DNA from 3 places in the Streptomyces sp. NBC_00224 genome. Region 1 is predicted to be linked to each of the others. Evidence: riboswitches for the same ligand, from Rfam matches in the RefSeq annotation. Region 1 holds a riboswitch; each other region holds the start of a gene.

Region 1 (10,076 bases):
CACGGCGACGCCCGCGAGCAGTCCGACCTCGGGGGACGACCAGGCGAGCGCGGCGACCGAGGTGAGGCGGCCCGCGTCGTCCCGGGTGCCCGCCCACCGCCCGACGCCCGGCGCGCCCGGCACCGCGTACGAGCCGGGGAAGGCCTCGGCGAGCAGCGCGGTGATCTCCTCCGCGTCGTCGTCCGCCAGCCACCGCGCCTTGCCCTCGTCCGCCGCGCCCGCCTCGGCGGACGACAGGGGGCGCGTACGGCTCATCCAGCCGAAAGTGGCCACCGGACGCAGCTCCGGCAGCGCCTCCACCAGGGCCCGCACGGTCGCCTCGTCGCCGAGCGGGCGGTAGCTCGGGCCGGTCTCGGCGAGCACCTCGGCGACCAGCGGGGCCAGTGACCCGACGGGCCCCGAGACGGCCAGCCGGTCGTGGCGGGACAGATCGGGGACGGCGACGGCGAAGGCGCGGCCGTCCCCGCTCACCCAGGCGCGGGCGCGGGAGGCCCCGGTCAGGCCCTGGGCGGCCCACAGCAGCGGCGGGTCGCAGGGCAGGGCGGCGGTCGAGCAAAGTTCGTGCATGGGCCACGAGCCTGCGGCCGGCCTTTGTGCGACGTCAAGTTCCGGCATGAGGGTCAGGAAGTGCCTGGCGGCACCTCACCGGCCGAGGGGTTCACGTCCAGTAGTCTCACGGGTGCTATGCGTGAGCATGTGGCGGGACTGATGCGAGCGGCGACGCGGCGGAAGGTGCCGGCCGTGCCGCTGTTCGTCGGCCTGTGCGCGCTGCTGATGTGTCTGTCCCTGCCGCTGTCACTGCCCCTGTCGCCCGCCGCGCCCTGGGTGACCGCGCCCTCGTACACGAAGGGCGGCGTCCCCTCCGTGCACGGCGACCCGGCGACCCGGCGGCACGCCCGGGGGACCTGCGTACGGGGCCGGGCCGGGCCCCGCAGATGCCGGGCGCGGCTGATCGCGACAGGTACGGACCGGCACTGAGCGCTTCGCTTGGAATCGAGGTCGGGTAGCTGCGGGCCGGTGGGGGCTGGTCGCGCAGTTCCCCGCGCCCCTGACGGGCCGCTGACCCGGTTGGGGGACGTGAGGTCGCCGCGTGCGGCGGAGCCGGACACCCTGGGTGGGGCGCGGGATGTCGGCGGCCCTGCGGACGGGCAGGAGACCACAGGTGCGGCAGCGATCGGACGGCGGTGGCCGGGAGGGCTCCCGGCGCCTCGGCCTGGTGCGCACCCTGCCCGCGCTGCTCCTGGTCGCCGGGGTCGTCCTCGACGTGGCGACCCCGCCCGATCTGACCGCCGCCGCCCTCTTCGCGGCCGCGCCCCTGATCGCGGCCCCCTTCTTCGGGCCGGCCGGTACCGCCGTCGCGGGCGCCTCGGCGGTCGGGGCGGTGCTGCTCACGGAGTATCTGCACGACATCCCCAGCACGGGCGAGGCGGTCAGCGAGCTGTTCACCGTCACCACCGTCGGCGCCCTCGCCCTCTTCATCAACCGCATGCTGCGGCGCAGCGGCGAGCGGCTCGCCTCGGCCCGGGTCATCGCGGAGACCGCCCAGCGCGCCGTGCTGCCGACGCCCGCCGAGCGCATCGGGGGTCTCCAGGTGGCCGCGCGGTACGAGGCGGCCCAGGCCGGTGCCTTCATCGGCGGGGACCTCTTCGCCGTTCAGGACACGCCGTACGGGGTGCGCCTGGTCGTCGGGGACGTGCGGGGCAAGGGCCTGGAGGCGGTGGAGGCGGTGGCCGTGGTCATCGGGGCGTTCCGGGAGGCGGCCGAGCAGGAGACGACTCTGGAGGCCGTGGCCGGGCGCCTGGAGCGCGCGCTGACCCGGGAGGGCACCCGGCGCGACGGCCTGGACGCCGTCGAGGGGTTCACCACGGCCGTGCTCGCCGAGATCCCGCGCGGCGCCGGGACCGTACGGCTGGTGAACCGGGGCCACCCCGAGCCGCTGCTGCTGCACGCCGACGGGGCCCTGGACGCGCTCGCCCCGTCCGACCCCGCGCTGCCGCTGGGGATGGCGGACCTGGGGGTGTGGCCGGACCGGGCGGACGCGTACCCCTTCCCGGCCGGGGCGACGCTGCTCTTCTACACCGACGGCCTCTCCGAGGCCCGCTCGGTGGAGCCGCCGGGGGTCTTCTACGACCCGCACGAGCGGCTGCGCGGCCGGATCTTCCCGGGGCCCGACCAGGTCCTGGACGCGCTGATCGACGATGTGCGCAGACATACGGGCGGGGGTGCGAACGACGACATGGCGCTGCTCGCGGTGGGGCGGCCGGGGGTGCGGCAGCCGGAGCGGCGGCGGACGATGCCCGTGGTGCCGTGACGGTGTGTAGCCGAACAGCGCCCCTGCGCATAACAACTGACACACCGTCAACAGTTGTCCCCAACGATCAGGGGGAACTGCTTGGAATCCGGTCCCCCTGTCTATTAACGTTCGATAACGCAGCGCGGTCGTCCCAGCCGTCGTAGAGGCGGCACCGTGCGCACGCGCCGAATCCCGAAAGGGAACCGGGGAACCACCAACTTGGGGTGAATCGGGCACCTTTGTACCTTTGAAGAGGTGCCCGTAGGAGACCTTCCTGCTCCGAACCCGTCAGCTAACCCGGTAGGCGAGAAGGAAGGAAAGGAGCGCCCCAGTGGCGTCCAACGAGCCTGCCCTCGGCACCCAGCCGGTTCCCCCCGTCTCTCTCTACGGGGTCGCGCCCAGTGACACCGAGGTGTGGGAGGAGTGGGACCCCACCGAGGAGTCCGTGCGCTCCGTGCGCGGCCGGCACCGCGTCGCCAAGCAGCGCGGCGGGCTCGCCCGCAGCTCCACCGTCCTCGGCGTCGGCGTCATCGCGGCCGTCGGCGCGGGCGGCATGGCCAGCGCGCAGAGCAAGCCGCCGGTCTCCATATCCCTGCCCGACTCGGTCGCGGACAACCTCCCCGACGTCAAGTCCCTGCCGGGCGTGGGCACGCTGATATCCGACATCGCGGGCGACGAGAAGCCCGACGCCTCCCCGGCCGCCGAGGCCGACAGGGCCGTCGCGAGCGCCCCCCTCACCATGGCGGGCGTCTCCCGGGCCGAGGCCGAACAGGGCGCCACCGGCGCCGGCGAGGCCCTGCGCGCCCGCATCCTCCAGCAGGCCGAGCAGCAGCAGAACGACGCCGAGGCCGAGGCGAAGGCGGTCGCCGAGAAGGCCGCGTCCCAGAAGGCGGCGGCCGAGGCGAAGGCCGCGCAGAGCGCCGCGGAGCAGAAGGCGGCGGCCGCGAAGAAGGCCGCCGAGGAGGCCGCCGCGAAGAAGGCGGAGGAGGAGCGTCTGGCCGAGCTCGCCAAGAGCTTCTCGCTGCCGGTCGCCTCGTACACGATCACCTCGACGTTCGGCGAGGCCGGCTCGATGTGGTCCTCCGGTCACCACACCGGCCTCGACTTCGCCGCCCCCACCGGCACCCCGCTCAAGGCGATCCACGGCGGCACGGTCAAGTCGGCTGGCTGGTCCGGCTCGTACGGCTACCGCACGGTCATAGAGCTGGAGGACGGCTCGGAGCTCTGGTACTGCCACCAGTCCTCGATCGCGGTCAGCGCGGGCCAGAAGGTGACGACCGGCGAGACCATCGGCCGCGTCGGCGCCACCGGCAATGTGACGGGCCCGCATCTGCACCTGGAGGTGCACACCCCGGGCGGCACGGGCATCGACCCGATGGCGTGGCTGCAGTCGAAGGGCCTGAACCCGTAGGGCGTGCTGGCTGTGGGCGGGGGCGCGGAATAGCCGTGCACCGCCCGCCCGTTCACCTCGTATGACCACTCTGCGCCCCCTAGGTGCCTCCGACCTCTCCGTCTTCCCGCTCGCCCTCGGCGGCAACGTCTTCGGCTGGACCGCCGACGAGGCCGCGTCGTTCGCGGTGCTCGACGCGTACACCAAGGCGGGCGGCAACTTCGTGGACACGGCCGACACGTACTCGTCCTGGATCCCCGGCAACGAGGGCGGCGAGTCCGAGAAGATCATCGGCAAGTGGCTGGGCGCGCGCGGCAACCGCGCGGACGTCGTCGTCGCCACGAAGGTGGGCGCGCACCCCGAGTTCAAGGGGCTCGCCGCCCCCACCATCAAGGCCGCCGCCGAGGCGTCGCTGCGCCGGCTCGGCACCGACTACATCGACCTGTACTACACGCACTTCGACGACGAGTCCGTCCCGGTCGAGGAGATCGTCACCGCCCTCGACCAGCTGGTGCGGGACGGCAAGGTGCGCGCCGTCGCCGCCTCCAACATCTCCCCGGAGCGGCTCCGGGACTCGCTGGACTTCTCCGACCGCGAGGGCCTGGCCAAGTACGTCGCCCTCCAGCCGCACTACAACCTCGTCTCGCGCGGCACCTACGAGGGCCGCCTCCAGGACACCGCCGCCCGCTCGGGCCTGGCTGCCGTCCCCTATTTCTCGCTCGCCTCCGGGTTCCTCACCGGCAAGTACCGCCCGGGCCAGCACGTCGAGAGCGCGCGGGCCGGGAGCGCCGCCAAGCACCTGGAGACCGACCGGGGCGCGAAGGTCCTGGCCGCGCTGGACCGTGTCGCGCAGGCGCACGGCGCCGAGCCCGCGAGCGTCGCGCTCGCCTGGCTCGCCGCCCAGCCGACCGTGGTCGCCCCCATCGCCTCGGCCCGTACGGTCGAGCAGCTGCCCGCGCTCCTCGCGGTCGCGGACCTGGAGCTCACGGACGCGGAGCTGAGCGAGCTGAAGACCGCCTCGGCATAGCGCGCAACGCTCCCGGCGCTGCCGCCGCTTTCGGCGCCTTGAGCGCCTTCAGCGCAGATAGGGGTTGTACGGGGAGGACTGGTCGTACCCGTACGGGGCCTGCTGTCCGTACGGGGCCTGGTGTCCGTACGGGTACGGCTGGGCCGGGATCCAGATGCGGCCCGCCGCGCCCGCCGCGTAGTGCAGCGCGGGCCCGGCCACCTCCCTGCGCTCCCACAGGTGGTGCAGCAGCTCCTGCTCGCGGGCCGTGAAGTCCGGGCCGGCCTGGGCGCGGCGGGCCCGGCGGCGCAGGAACGCGAGGGCCGTCGCGAACGCCTCGTACTCCGCGACCGTCCGGGCCGCCCGCCTGCCCCCGTAGGTGCGGTGCGCGAAGTCCCGGGCCATCGAGCGGGCCCGCATCGAGGAGAGCGCGAGCGGCTCGGCGGGGCCCAGCCAGCCCGCCGCCGCGTACGCGGGCAGCTCGGCCGCGACCGTACGCAGCTCCCGCTGGCGGCTCCAGATCGCCAGCCAGGTGAGCAGGCCGAAGACGGGGACCATGAACGCGGCGTAGACGAGGTAGAAGCCGTACGTCCCGAACGACGACGAGCCGTTCCACAGCGCGTGCATCCCCATCGCGGACAGCAGACCGAGCAGCGGCAGGCCGATGCGGCGCCGGCGGCGGCCCGGCGCCGCGAGCGCTGCCGCCCCGAAGCCGATGCCGGTGCACACCGTGAACAGCGGGTGCGCGAACGGCGACATCACGATCCGTACGAAGAACGTCGCCGCGGTCGTGGAGGAGAGGCCCGCGGTGTGGCTGACCTGGTCCTCGCCGAAGGCGTTGCCCAGATAGAGGATGTTCTCGGTGAAGGCGAAGCCGGTCGCGGTGAAGCCCGCGACGACGACGCCGTCGACTATCCCCTTGAAATCCCGTCTTCGGAACAGGAAGAGCAGCAGCACGGCGGCCGCCTTGGCGCTCTCCTCGACGACGGGCGCGATGACGGTCGCACCGAGGTGGTCGGCGGAGGACGGGTCGGCGGTCGCGGTGGCTATCCACTTGGTCGCGAACGAGTTGGCGATGATCGCCACCAGCGCGGCGGCGCACGCGCCCCAGGCGAAGGCGAACAGCAGGTTGCGCCACGGGCCCGGATCCACCCGGTCGAGCCAGCGGAACGCGGTGCCGAGCAGCGGCACGGGCAGCACGGCCAGCGCCAGCCCCACCAGGAACCCCTCGGTGCCGGTCTGTTCCCGCACGATCGCGAGGATGACCAGACCGCACAGGGCGAGCAGGGTGATCAGCGCCCCGGCCCGGACGGCCTTGGAACGCCAGAAGTCGCGCCGCGGCCGGTAGCGCCACTTGGAGCGCTCCGGCACGGCGTCGAACCGCGGCTCGGCGCCCCGCTCCGGGACCGGCTGGAGCGGGCCCGGCGGCTGGCGTTGCGGAAGCGACTCGGACGACACCAGACGACCCTAACGAGGGGTACGGACAATCCGCGACGGTGCGTGGGGTCGGCTGTCAGGCGGACGGCAGCTCGGCCACGCGCCTGAAGAGCAGGTCGTGCACCACATGGCCCTTGTCGAGGCCCTGTCCCTCGAAGCGTGTGAGTGGCCGGAACGCGGGCCTCGGCGCGTAGCCGCCGTCCGGCTGGGTGTTCTCGAACGCGGGGTGCGCGTCGAGCACCTCCAGCATCTGCTCGGCGTACGGCTCCCAGTCGGTGGCGCAGTGCAGTACGGCGCCGGGCTTGAGCCGGGGTGCGGCGAGGGTGAGGAAGTCGGGCTGGATGATGCGGCGCTTGTGGTGGCGCTTCTTGGGCCAGGGGTCCGGGAAGTAGACGCGCAGCCCGTCCAGCGAATCCGGCTCCAGCATCTCGCGCAGCAGGATGACCGCGTCGCCGTTGCCGACGCGTACGTTGCTGAGGCCGCCGCGCTCGGCGAGGCCGAGGAGGTTGCCCTGGCCGGGGGTGTGCACGTCGACGGCGAGGATGCCGGTGCCGGGGTCGGCGGCGGCCATCTCGGCGGTCGCCTCGCCCATCCCGAAGCCGATCTCCAGGACGACGGGCAGCCCGTCGAACATCTCCTTCAGGTCGAGCTTGCCGAGCCCGTCGATATCGAGCCCCCACAGGGGCCACAGCCGCTCCAGATACTCGCCCTGGCCGGTGGTCACCCGGCTGCGGCGCGGCTGGAAACTGCGGATCCGCCGCTCGTGGTGCGATCCGGCGGGATCTGCGACGGGACCCCCGGGAAACCGGGGCTCGCCCTTGGGGCGACGGGCGGAGGCGGCGGGCTGCTCAGACACAATTACCGGATTCTACGTGCCCGGCCCCCGGGGCCGCCTGCTCACACCCGCGCCGCCCCCAGCACCTCCAGTGCCCGCCGTGCCACCTCGCGGCCGATCGGCAGGGACGCCGTGGCCGCCGGGGACGGGGCGTTCAGGACGTGGATCGTGCGGGGGGCCTCGCGGATGAGGAAGTCGTCGACCAGGGTGCCGTCGCGCAGGACCGCCTGGGCGCGGACGCCCGACGAGGTCGGGTGGAGATCGGACTCCTCGACCCCGGGGAGCAGCCGGCGGACCGCCTCCGTGAAGGCGCGGCGGGACAGGGAGCGGTGGATCTCGCCCGCTCCGTACCGCCAGTGGCGGCTCGCCATCCGCCAGGAGCCGGGCCAGGTCAGGGTCGAGGCCAGCTCGGCCGGGCGGATCGTGCGCCAGTCGTAGCCCTCGCGGGCCGCCGCCGGCACCGCGTTCGGCCCGACGTGGACGCCGCCGTTCACCCCACGGGTCAGATGCACCCCGAGGAAGGGGAACGCCGGGTCCGGGACCGGGTACACCAGCCCCTTGACCAGACCGGGTCGCGCCAGGTCGTAGTACTCGCCCCGGAACGGCACGATCCGCACCCCCGGCTCGTCCCCGGCCAGCCGCGCCACCCGGTCGCAGTGCAGCCCCGCGCAGTTCACCAGCGCCCGCGCCCGCAGCACCGCCCCGGTCGAGGTGCGCACCGCCACACCCGCGTCGGGGCGGCGCGATATCCGGACCGCCTCCGTCCCGTACCGGATCTCCGCGCCCGACAGCTCGGCCAGGCGGGCCGCCACCGCCGGGAAGTCGCACACCCCGGTCGTGCCGACGTGGATCGCCGCCAGGCCCCGGACCTCCGGCTCGTACTCGGCGATCTGCGCGGGGCCCAGCTCGCGCACCGGTATCCCGTTCTCCCGGCCCCGCTGGACCAGCGCGTGCAGCCTCGGCAGCTCGTCGCGCTCGGTCGCCACGATCAGCTTGCCGGTCACCTCGTGCGGGATGCCCTGCTCGGCGCAGAACGCCACCATCTCGGCCGCGCCCCGCACCGCGTACCGCGCCTTCAGGGAGTCCGGGCGGTAGTAGATCCCGCTGTGGATCACCCCGCTGTTGCGTCCGGTCTGGTGCCGGGCCGGGCCGTCCTCCTTCTCCAGGACCGTCACCCGGGTGCCGGGCGAGGCCTGCGTCAGGGCATACGCCGTCGACAGACCGACGATCCCGCCGCCGATCACCAGCACGTCACAGTCGTACGCGGTCACCACCACACCTCCCACCCCAGATAGTGCACTGGCCCACTGACAATGCCCGTAAACCCGTGGGGGAAGTGATCTACGCCGGGGCGACGAGGAGCGGGCGCGCCCGCTCCCGCAGCTCCACGACGCGCGGCTCGTCCCCGTACGGCTCCAGGCGGTGCAGCAGGTCCCGTACGTACTCGGTGGTCCGCGCCGACGAGATCCGCCCGGCGACCTCCACCGCGCGCGTGCCCGCCGCGCACGCCGCGTCCAGGTTGCCCGACTCCAGCTCGGCCACCGCCGACACCACGAGCCGCAGGCCGTGGGAGCGCACGAACTCCTCGGTCGGCCGGGACAGCGCCTGCTCGGTGAAGCGGCGCACCTGGCGCGGGGCCTTCAGATCGCGGTAGCACTCGGCCGCGTCCGCCGCGAAGCGGTCGTACGAGTAGAAGCCCAGCCAGGACGGGTCCGAGTCGCCGTCCCGGGAGCGCTCCAGCCACGCCTCGGAGGCCTTGAGCGCGGCCCCGGCCGCGAGCGCGTCGCCCGCCTTAGCGTGCGCGCGTGCCTCGACGAGCCGGAAGAAGCTCATGGTGCGGGCGGTCGCCAGGCCCCGGTTCCGCTCGACGGCGGCCTGCGCCAGGTCCACGCCCTCGTCGGCGAAGCCCCGGTAGGTGGCCTGGAGCGACATCGAGGCCAGTACGTATCCGCCCAGTGGCACGTCGGCCGCCGCGCGCGCCAGGCGCAGCGCCTGGATGTAGTAGCGCTGGGCGGCTTCCTGCTGGCCGGTGTCGAAGGCCATCCAGCCGGCCAGTCTGGTCAGTTCGGCGGTCGCGCCGAACAGGCCCCGGCCGACCTCGTCGGTGTAGGAGCCGAGCAGCAGCGGCGCCGCGTCCACTCGTAAGCACTCGGGAACCATCGACGAACGCCAGTCCCCGCCCCCGTACTTGGAGTCCCAGCGGCGCGCGTCCTCCGCCGCCTCGCGCAGTTTGGCCACATCGCTGTGGCCGACCTTCAGCGGTGTCCCGGCCGCCCCGTCGTGGTCGCGTGCGACCGACGAGTCGGCGGGGGTTATGAGCCAGCGGGAGGCGGGGGTCGCGTACGCGGTGACCGCGAAGGATCCGGCCAGCGACTGCCAGATGCCGCCGCCCGCCCGCCGTCCGGCCAGATCGAGCCGGTAGAGCTCGGTCGCGGAGCGGACCGCCTCGCCCACGTCGCGCGGGAACGCCAGACCGACCTCGGGCGCCGGGTCGGCGTCGGCCAGCCCGATCTCGTGCAGCGGCACCGGGCGGCCCAGCTTGGCGCCGATGGCCGCCGCGATCAGATGGGGCGCGGCGCCCTGGGGCACCATGCCCTTGGAGACCCAGCGGGCCACCGACGTCTTGTCGTAGCGAAGGGTCAGGCCGCGCTGAGCTCCGAGGTCGTTGACCCGTCGTGCGAGTCCGGCATTGCTGATTCCCGCGAGGGCGAGAACGGTGCCGAGCTTCTCGTTCGGCCCGCGTTGCTCCCTGGACATGCGCCACCCCTCGACACAGACGGCGTCCCCCGGGGCCGCGCCCCGGGTCCGTCCGGCCGCACAATCGTGTGGCCGAGCCCCCAGGAATATGCCGCCCGCGGAGAACAGCAGTACACCCAGCGTAGTTCGCCGCATCCCGACCGTTAAGAGGCGGTGTTCCGGATGGCGAGATTGTTTTCCGTACGGACGAGTTCGGTCGCTGTCTGTGTGCTCCGGGTGTGTGGCCGTGCGCGGTGCGTGCGCTCTGGCCCGCGTGGAGCGGGGAGCGCTTCCATGTCAGGTGCGTGGGTCGGCCCGCTGAACTGGATCCAGTGGGCTGGGGGACACCGTCGCCTCAATCCCCGCGGGCGGCGGACCG
Region 2 (10,076 bases), 1.7 Mb from region 1:
CATGGCCGACCTGGACGCGGCGACGCTGGAGGACGCGCGGAACTTCTTCCGTACGTACTACGCGCCGAACAACGCGGTCCTCTCCGTCGTCGGCGACATCGACCCCGAGCAGACGCTCGCCTGGATCGAGAAGTACTTCGGCTCGATCCCGTTCCACGACGGCAAGCAGCCGCCGCGCGACGGCGAGCTGCCCGGCGTGATCGGCGAGCAGCTGCGCGAGGTCGTCCACGAGGACGTCCCCGCACGCGCCCTGATGGCCGCCTACCGGCTGCCGCACGACGGCACGCGCGAGTGCGACGCCGCCGACCTGGCGCTCACCGTCCTCGGCGGCGGCGAGTCCTCCCGCCTCCACAACCGTCTGGTGCGCCACGACCAGAGCGCCGTGGCGGCCGGGTTCGGCCTGCTGCGCCTCGCCGGCGCGCCCTCGCTCGGCTGGCTGGACGTCAAGACGTCCGGCGGCGTCGAGGTCCCCGACATCGAGTCGGCCGTCGACGACGAGCTGGCCCGGTTCGCCGAAGAGGGCCCCACGGCCGAGGAGATGGAGCGCGCCCAGGCCCAGCTGGAGCGCGAGTGGCTGGACCGGCTCGGCACGGTCGCCGGCCGCGCCGACGAACTCTGCAGGTACGCGGTGCTGTTCGGCGACCCCCAGCTCGCCCTGACCGCCGTCGACCGGGTGCTCGACATCACCGCCGAGGAGGTGCGGGACGCGGCCCGGGCCACCCTGCGCCCGGACAACAGGGCGGTGCTGGTGTACGAGCCGACCACCGCCGAAGCAGACGACGCGGCCGACGCCGACGCAGAGGGAGCAGCGCAGTGAGCGAGACCGGCGTGACCATGCAGTTCCACCCCCAGCCGGCCGCCGGCACCGCGCGTCCCTGGGCGTTCCCCGCCCCCGGCCGCGCCACCCTGCCCAACGGGCTCACCGTGCTGCGCTGCGACCGCCCCGGCCAGCAGGTCGTGGCCGTCGAGATCTTCCTCGCCGCCCCGCTGGACGCCGAGCCGACGGGCCTTGACGGCGTCGCCACGATCATGGCGCGCGCGTTCTCCGAGGGCACCGACAAGCGCTCCGCCGAGGAGTTCGCCGCCGACCTGGAGCGCTGCGGCGCCACCCTGGACGCGCACGCGGACCACCCGGGTGTGCGGGTCTCCCTTGAGGTGCCGGTCTCCCGGCTGGCCAAGGCGCTCGGCCTGCTCGCGGAGGCGCTGCGCGCCCCCGCGTTCGCCGACGCGGAGGTCGACCGGCTGGTCCGCAACCGCCTGGACGAGATCCCGCACGAGCTGGCCAACCCGGCCCGCCGCGCCGCCCAGCAGCTCTCCAGGGAGCTCTTCCCGGCCACCGCGCGCATGTCGCGCCCGCGCCAGGGCACCGAGGAGACCGTCACACGGATCGACGCGGGTGCGGTGCGGGCCTTCTACGAGGCGTACGTACGCCCGGCGGCGGCCACCGCGGTGGTCGTGGGCGATCTGGGCGCCACCGACCTGGACGCGATCCTGGCGGACACCCTGGGCGCCTGGACCGGCACCGCGGCGGTGGAGCGCCCGATGCCTCCGGTCACCGCCGACGACACCGGCCGCGTGGTCATCGTGGACCGGCCCGGCGCCGTCCAGACGCAGTTGCTGATCGGCCGGATCGGCCCGGACCGCCACGACCGCGTCTGGCCCGCCCAGGTCCTCGGGACGTACTGCCTGGGCGGCACGCTCACCTCCCGCCTGGACCGCGTCCTGCGCGAGGAGAAGGGCTACACGTACGGAGTGCGTGCGTACGGTCAGGTGCTGCGCTCCGGCGCGGAGGGCACCGGCGCGGCCATGCTCGCCATCAGCGGCTCGGTCGACACGCCCAACACCGGCCCGGCGCTCGACGACCTGTGGACGGTGCTGCGCAAGCTCGCCGCCGAGGGGCTGACGGACGCCGAGCGGGAGACCGCCGTGCAGAACCTGGTGGGCGTGGCCCCGCTGAAGTACGAGACGGCGGCCGCGGTCGCCGGGACGCTGGCCGACCAGGTCGAGCAGCACCTCCCGGACGACTTCCAGGCGCAGTTGTACGCGCTGCTGGCCGACACGGGCACCGTGGAGGCCACCGCGGCGGTCGTCAGCGCCTTCCCGGTGGACCGTCTGGTGACCGTCCTCGTCGGGGACGCGGCGCAGATCGAGGAGCCCGTCAAGGCGCTCGGCATCGGTGAAGTCACCGTCGTCGCGGGCTGATTGAGCGGACCGCCACGCGCGGACGCGTGCGCGGAGGAGGACCCCGGTGGCCGATGTGCCGCCGGGGTCCTCCTGTATGTCCGATTTGTTGGGGAGGTTGCCTGTCTGTCATGTGGCGTGTGCAACAAAAAGACGTGTCTGTTTGGTGATTGAAAGATCAGCCGTCTAGCGTCGGTCGCGCTGTCCGTCACCACCCGTCGCAGCCGCGGCACCGGACAGCGATCGCCGAGTCCCCAACTGGCGCGAGCCAGGGGAGCCGGGGACCCACTCAGTCCCTGGGGTGAATCGGACGCCTCCGCCCGCGGAGGAGCCCGTAGGAGACCTTCCAGCTCCGAACCCGTCAGCTAACCCGGTAGGCGAGATGGAAGGAAAGGACACCGCCCCTTCATGGCGTTCACCCGTGCCACCGGGAAGCACCGTCGTCCGAGCGCCATGTCGCGCAAGAGCGCGAACATAGCGGGCATCGCCACCCTCGCCACCGCCGGCGTCGTGGGCACCCTCGCCTCCCCGGCCATGGCCGCCGAGAGCTCGGCGCCCGCCGCGGCCTCCGTCGAGGACACCGGCATCACCCAGGCCATCGTGATCGGCGACTCCCTCGCCGACCGCATCGACGCCCAGGCCGCCGCCCAGAAGCACGCCGCCGACAAGGCCCGCGCCGCCGCCGAGGCGAAGCGCAAGGCCGAGGCGAAGGCCAAGGAGGAGCGCGCCGCCAAGGAGCGCGCCGCCCGCGAGGCCGAGCGCAAGCGCCTCAACTCCTTCGTCGCGCCGATCGACGGCAGCTACGTCTCCACCGGCTACAAGACCGGCGGCTCGATCTGGTCCTCCGGCAGCCACACCGGCATCGACTTCCACGCGGGCATGGGCACCTCGGTACACGCCGTGGGCCTGGGCACCGTCGTAGAGGCGGGCTACGGCGGCGCCTACGGCAACAACATCGTGATCCAGATGAACGACGGCACGTACACGCAGTACGGCCACCTGTCGTCCATCGGTGTCTCCGTCGGCCAGCGCGTCGAGCCGGGCCAGCAGATCGGCCTCTCCGGCAACACCGGCAACACCACCGGCCCGCACCTCCACTTCGAGGCCCGCACCGGCGAGGGGTACGGCTCGGACATCGACCCGATCGCGTATCTGCGCTCGCACGGCGTCAACGTCTGACGCGGCCGTCTCCGCACGTCTCCCCCAAGCCCCCGGCGTCCCGCGCCGGGGGCTTCGGCGTCGCCGCCGGGCGCGGAGAGCCGTCCGTGGCCAAAAGATATGCATTGCATACGGCATGTCACCGGGAATTAACAGTCGCTGGAATAGAGTCACCGAACAGGCGTCGATCAACCGCGTTTCGCGGGGATTAAGGCGGAGGTTCGGTCATGCGCATTCCAGCGCAATCGGTATGCACGGCAATCCGCGACGACATCGTCGCGGGACTCTTCGCGCGCGGCAGCCGGCTCACCGAGGAAGTGCTCGCCCGGCGGTACGGGGTTTCGCGCGTCCCGGTCCGCGAGGCGCTGCGCACGCTGGAGTCCGAGGGGTTCGTGACCACGCGCCGGCACGCCGGGGCCTGTGTCGCCGAGCCGACCGAGCAGGAGGCCGCCGACCTGCTCGAACTGCGCGCGTTGCTGGAGCCGCTGGCCGCCTCGCGGGCCGCCGCCCGGCGCACCGAGCCCCATCTCAAGGTGCTGCGCGGGCTGGTCAGGCTGGGCCAGGACCGCATCCGGCGGTCCCAGGGCGAGGATCTGCGCTCGCTGGGCGTCTGGTTCCACGAGACGCTGGCCCAGGCCTCCGGCAGCCCCGGCCTCATCTCGCTGCTCACCCAGCTGCGGCACAAGATCGCCTGGATGTACGTGGTGGAGCAGCCCGCGCTGCCCGCCGAGTGCTGGGCGGAGCACGGGGCGATCGTGGACGCGCTGGCGCGCGGCGACGCCGAGCGGGCCAGATCGCTGGCGGCCCACCACGCCGACCGCGCGTTTTCCGCCTATCGCCTGCGGAGCCCGGTGGACGTGAGGACTTCGCAACATGCCGTAAACACCGCGAGCGTCCGCGCTTAACGGGGTCGCCGTATACAAAGGGAGTGATTCGGCGGGGTTCTTTTGTGCTGCCCGAATTCGTCGCCGGAAATCAGCGGCGCGGGTAAGGGGTTCGGGCGACCCGCACAACCAGCTAAAAGGAAAGGAGCCGCGGATCCTGAATTCAGGATCCGCGGCTCCGTTTCGCGAAGTGCGGTGACGCATCGGCCCGGGCCGGGGTTCGGCCGACCGGGTGCGGTCAGACGGTCTCGGGGAGCTCCTCAAGGCCCGCCTCGACCAGCTTCGCCAGACGGTCCAGGGCCGCCTCGGCGCCCTCCGCCTCGGAAGCCAGCACGATCTCCTCGCCGCCCTGCGCACCCAGGCCGAGCACCGCGAGCATGGAGGCGGCGTTGACCGGGTTGCCGTCGGCCTTGGCGATCGTCACGGGGACGCCGGAGGCCGTGGCGGCGCGGACGAAGATGGAAGCGGGGCGGGCGTGCAGGCCCTCGGCCCAGCCGACATTGACGCGGCGCTCAGCCATGGTGATGCCCTTCGAAATCTCTGACGGTTGTCTAGACCAGTCTCTCATGTCCTGCGCAGTGCTCGTGCCGACGTCGGTCCCGGATCCGGCGGCCCTTCGGCCCTGGCCGCCCTCTCCACTCTGCCCCCTACCTTGACCTGACCGCAGCGGCCCCGCGACCCGTAGGCTGCCCGTATGCAGGCTCCGCAGGAGAAGACGCAGGACCCCGCGTACCCGGCCCACTGGGAGGCCGACGTCGTGCTGCGCGACGGGGGGACCGCGCGGGTCAGGCCCATCACGACCGACGACGCGGAGCGGCTCGTCTCGTTCTACGAGCAGGTGTCGGACGAGTCCAAGTACTACCGCTTCTTCGCGCCCTACCCCCGGCTGTCGGCGAAGGACGTGCACCGCTTCACCCATCACGACTACGTGGACCGCGTCGGGCTCGCGGCGACGGTGGGCGGCGAGTTCATCGCGACCGTCCGCTACGACCGGATCAACGCGCAGGGCAGGCCCGCCTCGGCGCCGGCCGACGAGGCCGAGGTGGCGTTCCTCGTCCAGGACGCCCACCAGGGGCGCGGGGTCGCCTCCGCACTGCTCGAACACGTCGCGGAGGTCGCGCGCGAGCGGGGGATCCGGCGGTTCGCGGCGGAGGTGCTGCCCGCCAACAACAAGATGATCAAGGTGTTCACGGACGCGGGCTATCAGCAGAAGCGTTCCTTCGAGGACGGCTCGGTCCATCTCACACTCGATCTGGAGCCGACCGCCGAGTCGCTGGCCGTGCAGCGCGCCCGCGAGCAGCGCGCGGAGTCGCGCTCGGTGCAGCGGCTGCTCGCCCCCGGCTCGGTGGCCGTGATCGGCACCGGCCGCGCGCCCGGCGGCGTCGGCCGCACGGTGCTGCGCAACCTGCTCGGGGCGGGGTTCACCGGACGTGTGTACGCGGTCAACCGGGCCTTCCCCGAGGGCGGTTCGCAGGTCGACGGCGTCCGCGCGGTCCGCTCGCTCGGCGAGATCGCGGAGCAGGTCGACCTCGCGGTCGTCGCGGTCCCGGCCGAACGGGTGCCGGAGGCGGTCGCGGAGTGCGGTGAGCACGGGGTGCAGGGGCTGGTCGTCCTGTCCGCCGGGTACGCCGAGAGCGGCGCGGCCGGGCGCGAGCGCCAGCGCGAACTGCTGCGCCAGGTGCGGTCGTACGGGATGCGGCTGATCGGGCCGAACGCGTTCGGCGTCATCAACACCGCGCCCGGGACGCGCCTGAACGCCTCGCTGGCGCCCGATCCGCCGCAGCGGGGCCGGATCGGACTGTTCACCCAGTCGGGAGCGATCGGGATCGCGCTCCTCTCGGGCCTGCACCGGCGGGGCGCGGGCCTGTCGACGTTCATCTCGTCGGGCAACCGGGCGGACGTCTCGGGCAACGACATCCTCCAGTACTGGTACGAGGACGCGGACACGGACGTGGTCCTGCTGTACCTCGAATCCATCGGCAACCCGCGGAAGTTCACCCGGCTCGCGCGCCGGACGGCGGCGGTCAAGCCGGTGGTCGCGGTGAAGGGCGCCCGCCACAGCGGCTCGACCCCGCCCGGCCACGCGGTCCCGGTGACCCGGGTCCCGGACACGGCGGTGTCGGCGCTGCTGCGCCAGGCGGGCGTGATCCGGGTGGACACGGTGACCGAGCTGGTCGACGCGGGCGTCCTCCTCGCGGGCCAGCCGCTCCCGGCCGGCCCGCGCGTGGCGATCCTGGGCAACTCGGAATCCCTCGGCCTGCTCACCTACGACGCCTGCCTCACCGAGGGCCTGCGCCCCCACCCGCCCGTCGACCTCACGACGGCGGCCACCCCCGAGGACTTCCGCGACGCGCTGGCGCGGGCCCTGGCGGACGAGTTCTGCGACGCGGTGGTGGTCACGGCGATCCCCTGGGTGGGCGAGCCCGGCTACCCCGACGAAGCCCTGGCCACGGCCCTCCAGCAGGCCACGACCACGGCCCCGGCGAAGCCGGTGGCGGTAGTACACGTGGAGCTGGGCGGCTTGGCGGAGGCGCTGGCGAGCGCGGCGAGCACGGCCCGCCGCACCACACCCCCGCACCGAGCCCCGCTCACCCCGACGAGGCCGGACGGCGAGCCGGGGACGAGTGCCGCGACGACGCCAGGGGCGACGCTCGGGGCGCGCCCCGAGCGGGGTGCAGGGGCCGCAGGCCCCGCCGGGGTTCCGGGGGCGGAGCCCCCGAGGGGGTCCTCCCGTATCAGCCCACCCCCACCCCCGGAGGGTCTCGGGAAGGGGCGGGGTGGGGGACAAGCCATCCCCACCGGCCCCGCACCCGAACCCCCCGCCGAACCCCACAGCATCCCCGCCTACCCCGCCGCCGAACGCGCCGTACGGGCCCTCGCCGAGGCCGTCCGGTACGGGCAGTGGCGGCGGCAGGCCGCCGAGCAGGGGAAGGTGCCGGAGTACGACGACATCGACGAGGCCGGGGCCGCCGCCGACATCGGGCGGCTGCTCGGGGACGCGGACCCGAGGGGGACGACCCTCGCCGCCGCCGAGGCGGAGGCGCTGCTCGCCCGGTACGGGATCCCCGTGCGCCCCGCCCTGCCCGCGCCCCACCCGGACGCCGCCGTCGAGGCCGCCGCCCGCCTCGGCTACCCCGTGGCCCTCAAGACCACCGCCCCGCACCTGCGCCACCGCCCCGACCTCGGCGGCGTCCGCCTCGACCTCGCCGACGAGGAGCAACTGCGGCGCGCATACGACGAGTTGGCCCAGGTCCTCGGCAAGCCGGAGGAGCTGCTCCCGGTCGTGCAGGCGATGGCGCCGCGCGGCGTGGACACCGTCGTACGCGCGGCCATCGACCCGGCCGTCGGTGCCGTGCTCTCCTTCGGCCTCGCCGGAGCCGCCTCCGAGCTGCTCGGCGACACCGGCCACCGGCTGGTCCCCGCCACCGACCGGGACGCCGCCGAGCTGGTCCGGTCGATCCGGACCGCACCCCTCCTCTTCGGCTGGCGCGGCTCCGCACCGGTGGACACGGCCGCCCTGGAAGAGCTGCTGCTGCGGGTCTCCCGGCTGGTCGACGACCACCCGGAGGTCGTCGCCGTCTCCCTGGAACCGGTCGTCGTCGCCCAGCACGGCCTCTCCGTACTCGGCGCGAGCGTCCGCCTCGCGCCACCGCCGCCCCGCTCCGACCTGGGGCCGAGGCGCCTGCCCAGCTACTGAAACGATCGGGCCTCAGGGCCCCGTAGGATGGAGCTCATGGCGAAGACCGGCACGATGACCCAGGGGCTGCGCGCGGCGATCGAGCGCAGCGGCTACTACCCGGCCCTTGTGGCCGAGGCGGTGGAGGCCGCCGTCGGTGGTGAGCCCATCGCGTCGTACCTGGTCCATCAGGAGACCACCTTCGACGCCAACGAGGTGCGCCGCCACGTGACGGTCCTGGTTCTGACGGGCAACCGTTTCATCGTCAGCCACACCGACGAGCAGAACGCCGACACCAGCTCCCCGACGCCGTACGCCACGACCTCCACCGAGTCCGTGAAGCTCAACCGGATCTCGTCCGTGGTGGTCAGCCGCGTGGTCGCCAACCCCGAGTCGTACACCCCGGGCACCCTGCCCCGCGAGGTCGTCCTGACCATCGGCTGGGGCGCCGTCTCCCGTATCGACCTGGAGCCCGCCGCCTGCGGCGACCCCAACTGCGACGCCGACCACGGCTACACCGGCAGCTCCACCGCCGACGACCTCAGCCTGCGCGTCAGCGAGGCCGGGGACGGGCCGGACACCGTGCGCCAGACCCTCGACTTCGCCCAGGCGCTCTCCGAAGCCACTGCGGCCACCGCCCGCTGATGGCCCAGCCCGCCTGGCAGGATCCGGAACCCCTCGCCCTCGACACCGCCCCCGTGCCCGAGTACGGCAGCGGCTCGCTCGCCGATCTGCTGCCCACCCTCGCGGCCGGCATGGGCGTGCCCGGTGCGACCGCCGCCATCCCCGAGCTGACCCCGGCCGACCGGAACTGTGTGTTCCTGATCGACGGGCTCGGCTGGGAGCAGATCAAGGCCCACCCCGACGAGGCGCCCTATCTGCACGGGCTGCTCGCCACCTCGCGCGGCGGCACCGGACGGCCGATCACCGCCGGGTTCCCCGCCACCACCGCCACGTCGCTCGCCTCCGTCGGCACCGGCCTGCCGCCCGCCGCGCACGGCCTGCCCGGCTACACCGCGCGCAACCCGGAGACCGGCGAGCTGATGAACCAGCTCCGCTGGAAGCCCTGGACCGACCCGCACGTCTGGCAGCCGTACCCCACGGTCTTCCAGCTGGCCGACGCGGCCGGCGTGCACACCGCCCAGGTGTCCTCACCGACCTTCCAGCACACCCCGCTCACCAAGGTCGCGCTCAGTGGCGGAACGTTTCACGGCCGGCTGACCGGCGAGGACCGCATGGACCTGGCCGCCGCGCAACTGGCCGCCGGGGACCGCTCGCTGGTCTACACGTACTACAGCGAGGTCGACGGCAAGGGCCACCGCTTCGGCGTGGACTCGGACGCCTGGCGCGGCCAGCTGATGTACGTCGACCGGCTGGTCCAGCGCCTCGCCGAGCAGCTGCCGCCCCGCTCCGCGCTGTACGTCACCGCCGACCACGGCATGATCGACATCCCCTTCGACGAAGAGTCCCGCATCGACTTCGACGAGGACTGGGAGCTGCGCGCCGGAGTGGCCCTGCTCGGCGGCGAGGGCCGGGCCCGCCATGTGTACGCGGTCCCGGGCGCCGAGTCCGACGTGCTCACCGTCTGGCGCGAGGTGCTCGGCGAGCAGTTCTGGGTGGCGAGCCGCGACGAGGCGATAGCGGCGGGCTGGTTCGGGCAGCCGGGCGCGTGCGACGAGCGCGTGTACGGGCGGATCGGCGACGTCGTCGCGGCCGCGCACGCCGATGTGGTGATCACCGCCTCGCAGAACGAGCCGCACGAGTCCGCGATGGTCGGCATGCACGGCTCGATGACCCCCGTCGAGCAGCTCGTGCCGCTCCTCGAAGTACGCTCGTAACCCTTCCGCACCTCCCTCCTGTCTCCTGTACGCGGACGCGTGCGCAGATCCGAAAGGCCGTCAACTTCCCATGCCCGAGCTGGTGTTCTTCTCCGGAACGATGGACTGCGGAAAGAGCACCCTCGCTCTTCAGATCGAGCACAACCGCTCCGCGCGCGGCCTCCAGGGCATGATCTTCACGCGGGACGACCGCGCGGGCGAGGGCAAGCTGTCCTCCCGGCTCGGCCTGGTGACGGACGCCGTCGAGGCCGCCGAGGGCTTCGACTTCTACGCGTATCTGGTCGCCCACCTCTCCAAGGGCGGCCGCTGCGACTACGTGATCGCCGACGAGGCGCAGTT
Region 3 (10,076 bases), 2.9 Mb from region 1:
GAGGCGCATGCGCGATATGACCGCTCCTGGCGCGGCCGACACCCGGTGGGCCCTGGAAGCACGTGGGCTGGGAAGGAAATACCGTCGGGGCTGGGCCCTGCGGGACTGCACCTTCCGGATTCCGGCCGGGCGCATCTGCGGCCTCGTGGGACCCAACGGCGCCGGAAAGAGCACCCTGCTGAACCTGGCGACCCGGCTCGTCGAGCCGAGCGCCGGGGAGCTGCGGATCTTCGGCACCCCGGCCGACTCACCCGCCGCCCTGCCCCGGTACGCGTATCTCGCCCAGGACAAGCCGCTGTTCAAGCGGTTCACCGTGGCCGAGTCGCTGCGCCTGGGCCAGGAGCTCAACCCGGGCTGGGACCAGGCGGCGGCCGAGCGCATCGTGCGCGCCGGGCGGATCCCGATGGACGCCCGGATCGGCAGCCTCTCCGGCGGCCAGCGCACCCGCGTGGCCTTCGCGCTCGCCTTCGGCAAGCGGCCCGATCTGCTGCTCCTGGACGAGCCGATGGCCGATCTCGACCCGGTCGCCCGCGACGAGCTGAGCTCGCTGCTAATGTCCGAGGCCGTCGAGCGCGGCACCACGGTCCTGATGTCCTCCCATATGCTCAGCGAGCTTGAGCACATGTGCGACTACCTCCTTGTCCTCGCCGACGGCCGGGTCCGGATGGCCGGTGAGACCGACGAGCTGGTGCCGATGCACACCCTGGTCACCGGGGTCGCCACGGACCAGGGCCTGCCCGCCGAGCTGAGCACCCACACGGTCATCGAATCCCGCACCGCTGGACGGCAGTTCACCGCGATGGTGCGCACCGAGGGCCCGCTGACCGGCGACTGGCAGCTCGCCGAGCCCAGCATGGAAGAAGTGCTGCTCGCCTACCTCCGCAACCCCGAGGCGCCCGCGCTGCTTTCCCCGGCCGCCGCTCCCGGCCACCAAGAGGAGTACGCCGTATGAGCACGCTCACCCGCCCCGCCGTCGCCGACGAGCCGGTCCGCACCAAGCCCCGGAGGGTGCGCGGACTGCTCTGGCTCGTGACACGCCAGCACCGGGCCGTCCTCTTCGCCAGCGCGGCGGCCATCGTCCTCGGCTCGGCCTGGATCATCTACCAGCGCGGAGTCCTGCTGGACGACGCACACGCCGCCGGCTGGCCCGCCACCTCCGGCGAGGAGATCGACGGCGCCCTGCGCCTGCGGCTGGAGAAGAAGTTCACCGACATCGCGAGGTACGTGGGGTATCTCCCGCTGCTCTTCGGCATCTTCCTCGGCGCCCCGCTCCTCTCCTCGGACCAGGAGAACGGCACTGCGCGGCTGGTCACCACCCAGTCGGTGCCCCGGACGCGCTGGCTGCTGTGGAAGCTCGGCTTCGCCGTGGTGCTCGTCGCGGTGACCACCGCGATCCTCGGCACGCTGCTGACCTGGTACTGGCACGCCGCCCGGCCGTTCGTCTCCACCGACTGGACCGAAGCGTCGATCTTCGACACCACGGGCCCCGTACTGCTCACCCAGGCGCTGTTCATCACCTCGCTCGGCGTCGTCATCGGCGCGCTGGTGCGCCGTGCGGTGACCGCGATGACGCTCACCTTCTTCGGCGCGTTCGCCTTCACGGTGGTCTTCGACTACCTCAAGCCGCACCTCGCCACACCCCGCCGGGTCGCGTTCCCCTTGGACGGCGACCACCCGGCGGTGCTCAACGGCTCGGTCCAGGTGGACCAGTGGATCGGCACCGCCTCCGGCAAGCTCTACGGGTGGAGCACCTGCGTCAGCGACGCCGACACCGACGCCTGCCGCGCCCGGAAGGGCATCGTCAACTCGGTGTGGGACTACTTCGGTTACGACCAGATGGCCACCCTGCAGTGGACCGCGGCCGCTCTGCTGGCCGTGGCGACCGCGGCCCTGCTCGCGCTGGCCGTGTGGCGGACCCGCCGCCAGGCGTTCTAGGGCCTGTCCGGCCCGGAGCGAGAAACCACCGGGCATAGGCTGTACGCCACCGTACGAAGGGTGGAGCACCCGGGTGTTGAAGCCCGGGGCTCACACCCACCAGACACCCACGACGCGAAGGAGGCAGGTGCGATGGTCGCGTTCCGTGTGGACCGCCGCAACGGCATGCCCGCCTACCTCCAGATCGTCCACCAGGTGGAGCAGGCACTGCGCATGGGGGCGCTGGCCGAGGGCGACAAACTGCCGACGGCGGCCCAGGTGGCCGCCACCACGAAGGTCAACCCCAACACCACCCTCAAGGCCTACCGGGAGCTGGAGCGCTCCGGGCTGGTCGAAGTGCGCCAGGGTGCGGGGACGTTCATCACCCGCTCGCTGGCCACCCCGCAGACCGCTCCGGAGTCACCGCTGCGCACCCGGCTCGGCGAGTGGCTGCGCGAGGCGCGGGCGGAGGGCCTGAGCGAACACGACGTCACGACGCTGTTCGACGCCCTGCTCACCGAAACCTTCCCGGCGGCGACGCCGACGCACACCCCCGCACACTGAGCGCCGCCCGGCCCCGAGGCCGGGCGGCGCACCGTTTTATGCCGAGCGGCGTACGCGTGCCGCCTTGCGCGCCTCGGCGAGCTGCTGGGCCTCGGTGGTCCGGCGGCTGCCGCCGGAGCGGCCGGGCCGGCCCGGCGTGGTGCCGATGCCCCGGAACGGGGCCCCGCCGCGCTTGGGGCGCTCGGCCGCCGGCGCGTTGCCGATCGGGACGCCCGACGGGGTCTGCGCGCCGGTGATGCGGTTCAGCTCGGCCTCGCCGGAGCGGACCTGGGTGATCTGCGGCCGGATGCCCGCATCCGCCATCAGCCGGGTCATATCGCGGCGCTGGTTGGGCGTCACCAGCGTGACGACGCTGCCGGACTCACCGGCACGGGCGGTGCGGCCGCCGCGGTGCAGGTAGTCCTTGTGGTCGGCGGGCGGATCGACGTTGACGACCAGGTCGAGGTCGTCGACGTGGATGCCCCGCGCCGCGACGTTGGTCGCCACCAGCGTGGTGACGTGCCCGTCCTTGAACTGGGCCAGGGTGCGCGTGCGCTGCGGCTGCGACTTGCCGCCGTGCAGCGCGGCCGCACGTACACCACTGCTCATCAGGTGCTTGGTGAACTGGTCGACGGCGTGCTTGGTGTCCAGGAACATGATCACCCGGCCCTCGCGGGCGGCGATCTCCGTGGCGGTGGCGTACTTGTCGGCGCCGTGCACGTGCAGCAGGTGGTGTTCCATCGTGGTGACCGCGGCCGCCGACGGGTCGACGGAGTGGACCACCGGGTCGGTCAGGTACTGGCGCACCAACAGGTCCACGTTGCGGTCCAGGGTGGCCGAGAACAGCATCCGCTGCCCGCCCGGGCGCACCAGGTCGAGCAGCTCGGTGACCTGCGGCATGAAGCCCATGTCGGCCATCTGGTCGGCCTCGTCCAGGACGGTGATGTCCACCCGGTCGAGGCGGCAGTCGCGGCGCTCGACGAGGTCCTTGAGGCGGCCGGGCGTCGCCACGACGACCTCGGCGCCCGAGCGCAGCGCCCCGGCCTGCCGTCCGATCGACATCCCGCCGACGACGGTGGCGAGGCGCAGCCTCAGCGACCGGGCGTACGGGGTGAGCGCGTCGGTGACCTGCTGGGCCAGCTCGCGGGTGGGGACCAGGATCAGGGCCAGCGGCTGCTTGGAGTCGGCGCGCTTGCCCGCCGTACGGGCCAGGAGTGCGAGGCCGAAGGCGAGGGTCTTGCCCGAGCCGGTGCGGCCCCGGCCCAGTACGTCACGGCCGGCGAGGGAGTTCGGCAGGGTGGCCGCCTGGATCGGGAACGGCACCGTCACGCCCTCGGCGGCGAGGGCCGCGAGCAGGGGGGCGGGCATGTCCAGATCGGCGAAGGCCTCGGCGGCGGGCAGTGCCGGGGTGAGCGTGGTGGGGAGCGCGAACTCGCCCTGCAGGGCGGAGGGGCGCCGGGTGCGGCCGCCGGAGCGGCCCTGCGCCTGGGCCTGGGCCTGCGCGCGGTAGCGGGCGCCGCCGGAGCCGGAGCTCTTGCGGGCGCCGAACGAGCGGTCATTCGTGCGAGCTGATCGGTTCATACAGAACCTTCCTCGATATGGCACGTATCGAGGAATTCGCGGCGGAAATGACTGCCGGGGAATCGCAAGAACGAGCCGAAAGAAAAGACGAAGACGAGCCCGGGTCGGCCGCGACGCTGCGGGCCGTTGCCGGGCCTCGGAATACCTGCCGGGCGCCGGCCCGAGGGGATGATCCCGGTGGGGCGGTGGTGCGCGCGGCGGCGGTACCCGGTGTCATGCACGCCTTGGAGTGCCGTCCACGGCGCGGCGGGCACGCACCCCGCGAGGGGCGCATGCCCGGAGACAGCAACGAGCTGGGGCCCGTACACAAGGTGCGGGCCCCAGCTGCGTCATACTTGCGCTTCAGCGACGTCAGGCGGGGACGATGTTCTCCGCCTGGGGGCCCTTCTGGCCCTGCGTGACGTCGAAGGTCACCTTCTGGCCTTCCTGAAGCTCACGGAAGCCCTGGGTGGCGATGTTCGAGTAGTGGGCGAACACGTCCGGGCCGCCACCCTCCTGCTCGATGAAGCCGAAGCCCTTTTCCGAGTTGAACCACTTCACGGTGCCAGTAGCCATGTCATATCTCCTTCGGGGCATTGCCCTGGGATTCACACTGTGTGAACCCCGGCGTCGCCGTGATGATTGCCCCGTCCGGATAACCGCACCGGAAATACAAAAGTGCCCGACGGAAGATACCCGCCCAGGCACTTGAAGTCTTTGGGAACCACAACTGCAACTGGATCAACCGTAGCACGGTGTGGCCGTCCCGTACAGCAAATGCCGACCTTCCCAGCCGCACCCCCGGGAATCCCCGATCCCCCAAGGAAAAATCACTCAACCCGCCCCGAACCTGCCGCCACAGATATTTGCGTACGTAAAGCTTACTTTCGGGGTACGGGGAGAAGCGGCGCGGTGACGCGGAGGAGGCGGCGAGGGGCCGGGTGAGGCGCCGACGGTGGGCCCCGCACCTGTGCCAGGGTGTGTCCGTGCTCACCGAGGCCCCGCGGCTCCCCGTCCTCACGGCCGACTTCACCTCCCCCGCGCAGTGGGTCGCGGGCCGCTCCTGGGCGTATCCGGACGGCGGTCCGGTCAATCCCGGCGACGACAAGCTCGACCACCTGGTCCCCGACGCCGCGTACAGCCGCACCGGCACGTTCTGGGCGAGGCGCCGCCCCGAGGGCACGTGGAGCACGGGCCTGCTGACCACCGAGGGCAGCGACGAGGACTTCATGGTGCGCGCGGGCGACGTCCTGGAGGCCCGGGTCCGGCTGCCGCACGCCACCGGATCCTGGCCGGCGATCTGGACCTGGCGGGACGGCGGTCAGGAGGTCGACGTGTTCGAGTACCACCCCGACAACCCCGGCCTCCTGGAACTGACCAACCACGTCCGGGGCGCCCACCACTCCTACCGCGACCCGTCCGTCACCCCCGGCGGCCTCCTCGACCTGCGGGTCGAGTTCGGCGCCCGCTCGGTCACCTGGTGGGTGAACGGCACCCACGTCTTCGCCGACCACCGCGGAGTGGACCGCCGCTGGCACGCCCACCTCATCGTCAACCTCTCGGTCAGCGCGGGCCGCTTCCACCCGGCACCCGACCCGGAGGTGTCGGAGATGTCGTTCGAGGTCCCCGCGCTGCGGGTGTACCGCGGCGGGCACTGACGTCCCGTCAAAGGCGGGACGCCGTCCCGTTGATGTCCTCGGTTTCCAGGACATGCACGCGGGCGCCCTCCGTCGCGACCGCGACCATCGCTCGGCCCAGTTGCTCCGTCGTGGTGACGTGGTTCGGGGCCAGGCGCCTCAGGACGGGGTAGAGCGGCTTCGTGACCACGTACGCGGCCCGGTAGAGGCGGGTCTTCGAGGTGATTCCGTGCAGGGGCTGGATGTATCCGGGGCGGAACATGTACGCGTCCAGGTCCAGCGCCAGCAGGTCGTTCTCCGTCCTGCCCTTGATCCGGGCCCACTTGATCCGGCCCTGCTCGGTGCTGTCGGTGCCCTGGCCGGAGACGTAGACGAAGGTGGAGCCCGGGTTCCAGGAGGACAGGGCGCGGGCGGCCGTGAGGGTGAGGTCGTGGGTGATGCGGCGGTAGGTCTCCTCGTCCATGCCCGCCGAGGAGACGCCCAGGCAGAAGAAGCAGGCGTCGTATCCCGTGAGTTGGGCCCGGGTGGCGGGCAGGCTCATCAGGGCCGCCAGGTCGGGATGGACGAGTTCGCGCAGTTTCGGGTGCTCGACGCCGAGCGGGGTGCGCCCCACGGCGAGGACGCTCTCGACCCTGTCGTCGCGCAGGCACTCCCGCAGCACGCCCTGGCCGACCATGCCGGTCGCGCCGAAGAGGATCACCTTGATGGGCATGGGCTCGCTCCCCGTCTGTTCCTGTGACCGGCCGGCGAAGTTCCGTGACCTCGACGAGTGGTGAGGTCTGCGTATCACGTCCGGCGCCCGGTCGAGGCGGTCGGCGGCCGCGAAACCCGTTGTCGCACCTGCCCGGCGGAGGCTCAGGCGCGGTCGTCGGTGCGGAAGGTGACGTCCTCGCCGGAGAGCGTCGCGGTGAGTCCGTCGGGAGTCGTGGTGAGGGACTTGAGCGCCAGACCGTCCGGGATGCCGTCGAGCTTCAGCTCGCGCTCCAGCATGCCGGTGACGATCGTCCGCACCGCCTTCGGCAGGTCGTCGCCCACCTTCACGGACCGGAAGGCGAGCGCGTGGTCGCCCGCCACGTCGACCCGCGCGCTGGCCGTGGCCTTGCCGACCAGCGGCAGGCTCGCGGTGGCGGCGACGCGCGGCTCGGACTTCGTACTGTCCTGGCTGTAGCCGATCTCGACGCCGAGCGCGGCGGACAGGTCCTGGTAGGAGACGAAGGCGGTGGCCTTGGCGGAGGCGGCGTGGGCCTCGGTGGCGTCCGAGGAGCGGCGCAGGCGGTCGAGCTCGACGTTCAGCGTGGTGATCGGGAGCCTGCCGCCGTCGCGGCCCGCGGGGATGTCGGAGGCTTCGATGTCGACGCGGTCGAGCGTGCCCCCGGCCAGCTGGGTCAGTACGGGAAAGCCGTGCACCTCCACGTGCGGCGCGGCCTTGAGCCCCTGGGCCTTCTGGAACGCGTCGGCCGTACGGTGTTCCGTCCAGGCGGCCGCGGCCCGGTCGCCGGCCACGCTCAGCCCGGCCAGGACGACCACGGCGACGGCGTACTTCCGCCATCCTCGAAGCGCCCGGCCCGCCCCGGCCCGCAGCCTCAGCATGCGGATCCCTCGCGGCGTACGGCGTGCGCGGAGATCCCGCACGCGGCGCGGAAGGCCCGCAGCAGCGGGGCGCGCAGCAGGTCGTCCGGTACGTCCTGGCGTGCGGCGACGGTGCTGACCAGGCCGGTCACGGCCAGCTGCGCCCGGATCGTGCCCGCCAGGTCATCGGGGTACGCGAAGGCGGCGAGGGTCTCGGTGCGGTGGTCGCCCAGATCCCCCATGCCCTCCACTCCGGCGAGCGCGCCGGGCAGCACCGGCAGCCCGGAGTTGAAGAGCAGGGCGAGCCGGGAGCGGTGGCGCAGCGCCAGGTCGACCAGATCGGCCGAGGCCCGCCGGTGCCGCTCGGGGCCGTCCGGCAGGGCGCTCCAGGTAGCGCGCAGGGCGGCGAACTCGGTCAGCGGCCCCCTCAGCGTCGCCGCGAGCAGCCGCTCCTTCGAGGGGAACCGGTGCAGCAGCCCGGTCTTCGAGTAGCCGACCCGGTCCGCGATCTCCTGCACCGAGGTGCCGAGGTAGCCCTGCGCGGTGAAGAGCTCGGCGGCGGCTTCGACGATCTCGGCGTCGAGCTCGGCGCGCGTCGGGCGTGGCATGACGGTCCTCCCCTGAGCCTGGTCGGCTCACCGTAACAGACCATCTGGTCCATCATGGACCAGATGGTCTGCCACCCCGGCCGTCCCCTCCTCAGTAGTCGACCGGAGGCTTGCGTCGACCGTCGGCTGCCGTCAGTACGCGCCGTTCACGTTGTCGATCGAGCCGTACGTGTTGGCCGCGTAGTTGCACGCGGCGACGATGTTGGCGACGGGGTCGTAGCTGTCCGTCGACGTGCCGGCGACGTGGAAGGCCTGGAAGGTGGGGTCGATGACCTGGAGGAGGCCCTTGGAGGGCGTGCCGGCCACGGCGTTGGAGTCCCAGTTGTTGATGGCCAGCGGGTTGCCCGACGACTCGCGCATGATGTTGCGGTAGATGCCGTCGTAGGAGCCCGGGATGCCGTGCTGGGCCATGATGTCCAGCGACTGCCGGATCCAGCCGTCCAGGTTGTTCGAGTACGTCGCCGCCTTCGCCACGGCGGCGGTCGCCTTCTGGGGCGGCGTGGTCGTACGGGCCGAACGGTCGGCCCGGGCCGAGGCGGCCGTACGGTCGGCGGACGCCGCCGGAGCCTTGGCCTTCTTGCCCACCGCGAGTTCGAGGCCGGGGTGGATCAGGGCCGGGTTGCCCCCGATGGCCTGGCGGTTGTCCTGGTACAGCCTCTTCCAGCCGCCGCTGACGTCCAGGTCCTGGGCGATCTTGGAGAGGGAGTCCCCGGCGACGACGGAGTAGGTCGTCGCGGCGGCCTTCTTCGCCACGATCGGCTCGGCGGACACCGCGCCCTTCACGGCGGCCGCGACGGCGGGCGCGGACTTCGCGGCGGTGCCGGTGTGCGGCACCGCCGAAGGCGCGGCACCGGCGCTGGTCGCGCCGATCACCGGAATGATGAGCGCGGCGCCACCCGTACCCGCGGCGGCGATGCCCCGGGTCAGGGTGTTGGACTTGGGGCGGCGGTGCTTACCCGTTGCAGGCATGGCGAATTCCTCTCCTTCGCCTGCGAGGTGAGCTGTCGGGTTCGGGCGAGAGCTGCCCGGCCGCGGCGCACGCGGCTTCACCCCGAGCCGTTCCGTCTCCGGATTCGGCGGCCTACCTGGTTCCCCCGCTCCTGCCATTTCGTGTGTGGGAGGTTTCCGGACAGCGGCAGGATTCGGCGGTCCATCCGGATTTGACGGTGACCGTAAACGAATAGGACTGGCCGAAACAAGACCTCAATTCATTACGGCATCCGCGAGAAAGATCCACCGGGGGCGGGAAATGCGGGCCCCCGCCTCCCCGTACCCCCAACTCGCCCTGCACGGAACGGAATGCGCGCGTCGCGGGCACCTGCCGACCAGGAGCCCGCGTGACCCAATTCACTCCTCGCGCCCGACAAAAGCAATTCCACCGACAGCGCCCAAACGAAATCTAAGCCGCCCTATCATTCCCAATGAATAGATTGGCGACATAGGAGGGAAACTGCCCCCCTGTGGTTCATTTCGGACATCGAGGGGGCGGCCCGGCGGCCTCAGCTCGGGGACCCGAGCAGCCGCATCTCCTCGTCCGTGAGCCGCAGCGCGCCCGCGGCCACGTTCTCCACCAGGTGGTCCGGGTTGCCGGTGCCCGGGATGGCCAGTACGTGCTCGCCCTGCCGCAGCGTCCAGGCGAGGCGGACCTGCGCGGACGTCGCCCCGTGCGCGCGGGCGACCGCGAGGACCGCCTCGCCGTCCGTGCCGCCTCCCTGCCCCGCACCGCTCTCGCGCCCCTCCCCGGCGATGGCGAAGAACGGGACGAAGGCGATGCCCTGCTCGCCGCAGAGCCGCAGCACCTCGTCGGAGCCCGTGCGCCGGCTGTCCAGGCCGTACCGGTTCTGCACACAGACCACCGGCGCGATGGCCTGGGCCTCCGCGAGGTGCTCGGGGGCGATGTTGGAGATGCCCAGGTGGCGGATGAGCCCGGCGTCGCGCAGGTCGGCCAGTGCGCCGAAGTGCTCGGCGAGCGAACCCGGCCCGTTGAGGCGCAGGTTGACCACATCGAGGTGGTCGCGGCCGAGCTGGCGCAGGTTCTCCTCGACCTGGCCGCGCAGCTGCTCCGGCGTGGCCCAGGGCAGCCACTCGCCCGACGCGTCGCGCCCCGGCCCGACCTTGGTGACGATGACCAGATCGTCCGGGTAGGGCGCCAGCGCCCGGTTGATGAGTTCGTTGGCGGATCGGAGCCGGGAGAAGTAGAAGGCCGCGGTGTCGATGTGGTTGACGCCGAGTTCGACCGCGCGCC

The links. A riboswitch is a leader RNA that binds a small molecule or an ion and turns the genes downstream of it on or off. The one in region 1 is predicted to bind cyclic di-AMP.
Region 2: another riboswitch for cyclic di-AMP. It lies ahead of OG965_RS30105 (M23 family metallopeptidase); the one in region 1 lies ahead of OG965_RS22405 (M23 family metallopeptidase).
Region 3: another riboswitch for cyclic di-AMP. It lies ahead of OG965_RS35180 (transglycosylase SLT domain-containing protein); the one in region 1 lies ahead of OG965_RS22405 (M23 family metallopeptidase).

Annotation. Positions count from the first base shown of each region.
Region 1 is NZ_CP108106.1:5,006,838-5,016,913, forward strand. It holds gene OG965_RS22390 (GNAT family N-acetyltransferase) at 1-567, opposite strand, end outside; gene OG965_RS22395 (hypothetical protein) at 685-978, shown strand; gene OG965_RS22400 (PP2C family protein-serine/threonine phosphatase) at 1,127-2,311, shown strand; cyclic di-AMP (ydaO/yuaA leader) riboswitch at 2,467-2,615, shown strand; gene OG965_RS22405 (M23 family metallopeptidase) at 2,625-3,704, shown strand; gene OG965_RS22410 (aldo/keto reductase) at 3,766-4,710, shown strand; gene OG965_RS22415 (PrsW family intramembrane metalloprotease) at 4,759-6,147, opposite strand; gene trmB (tRNA (guanosine(46)-N7)-methyltransferase TrmB) at 6,203-6,982, opposite strand; gene lhgO (L-2-hydroxyglutarate oxidase) at 7,024-8,232, opposite strand; gene OG965_RS22430 (MFS transporter) at 8,303-9,718, opposite strand.
Region 2 is NZ_CP108106.1:6,730,486-6,740,561, forward strand. It holds gene OG965_RS30095 (M16 family metallopeptidase) at 1-817, shown strand, start outside; gene OG965_RS30100 (M16 family metallopeptidase) at 835-2,202, shown strand; cyclic di-AMP (ydaO/yuaA leader) riboswitch at 2,416-2,576, shown strand; gene OG965_RS30105 (M23 family metallopeptidase) at 2,590-3,360, shown strand; gene OG965_RS30110 (GntR family transcriptional regulator) at 3,567-4,244, shown strand; gene OG965_RS30115 (HPr family phosphocarrier protein) at 4,462-4,743, opposite strand; gene OG965_RS30120 (GNAT family N-acetyltransferase) at 4,918-7,920, shown strand; gene OG965_RS30125 (DUF5998 family protein) at 7,957-8,544, shown strand; gene OG965_RS30130 (alkaline phosphatase family protein) at 8,544-9,737, shown strand; gene OG965_RS30135 (thymidine kinase) at 9,808-10,076, shown strand, end outside.
Region 3 is NZ_CP108106.1:7,864,824-7,874,899, reverse strand. It holds gene OG965_RS35225 (ABC transporter ATP-binding protein) at 8-952, shown strand; gene OG965_RS35220 (ABC transporter permease) at 949-1,935, shown strand; gene OG965_RS35215 (GntR family transcriptional regulator) at 2,068-2,478, shown strand; gene OG965_RS35210 (DEAD/DEAH box helicase) at 2,515-4,038, opposite strand; gene OG965_RS35205 (cold-shock protein) at 4,390-4,593, opposite strand; gene OG965_RS35200 (beta-glucanase) at 5,004-5,675, shown strand; gene OG965_RS35195 (epimerase) at 5,683-6,366, opposite strand; gene OG965_RS35190 (DUF2993 domain-containing protein) at 6,510-7,244, opposite strand; gene OG965_RS35185 (TetR/AcrR family transcriptional regulator) at 7,238-7,831, opposite strand; gene OG965_RS35180 (transglycosylase SLT domain-containing protein) at 7,964-8,800, opposite strand; cyclic di-AMP (ydaO/yuaA leader) riboswitch at 8,805-8,989, opposite strand; gene OG965_RS35175 (aldo/keto reductase) at 9,331-10,076, opposite strand, start outside.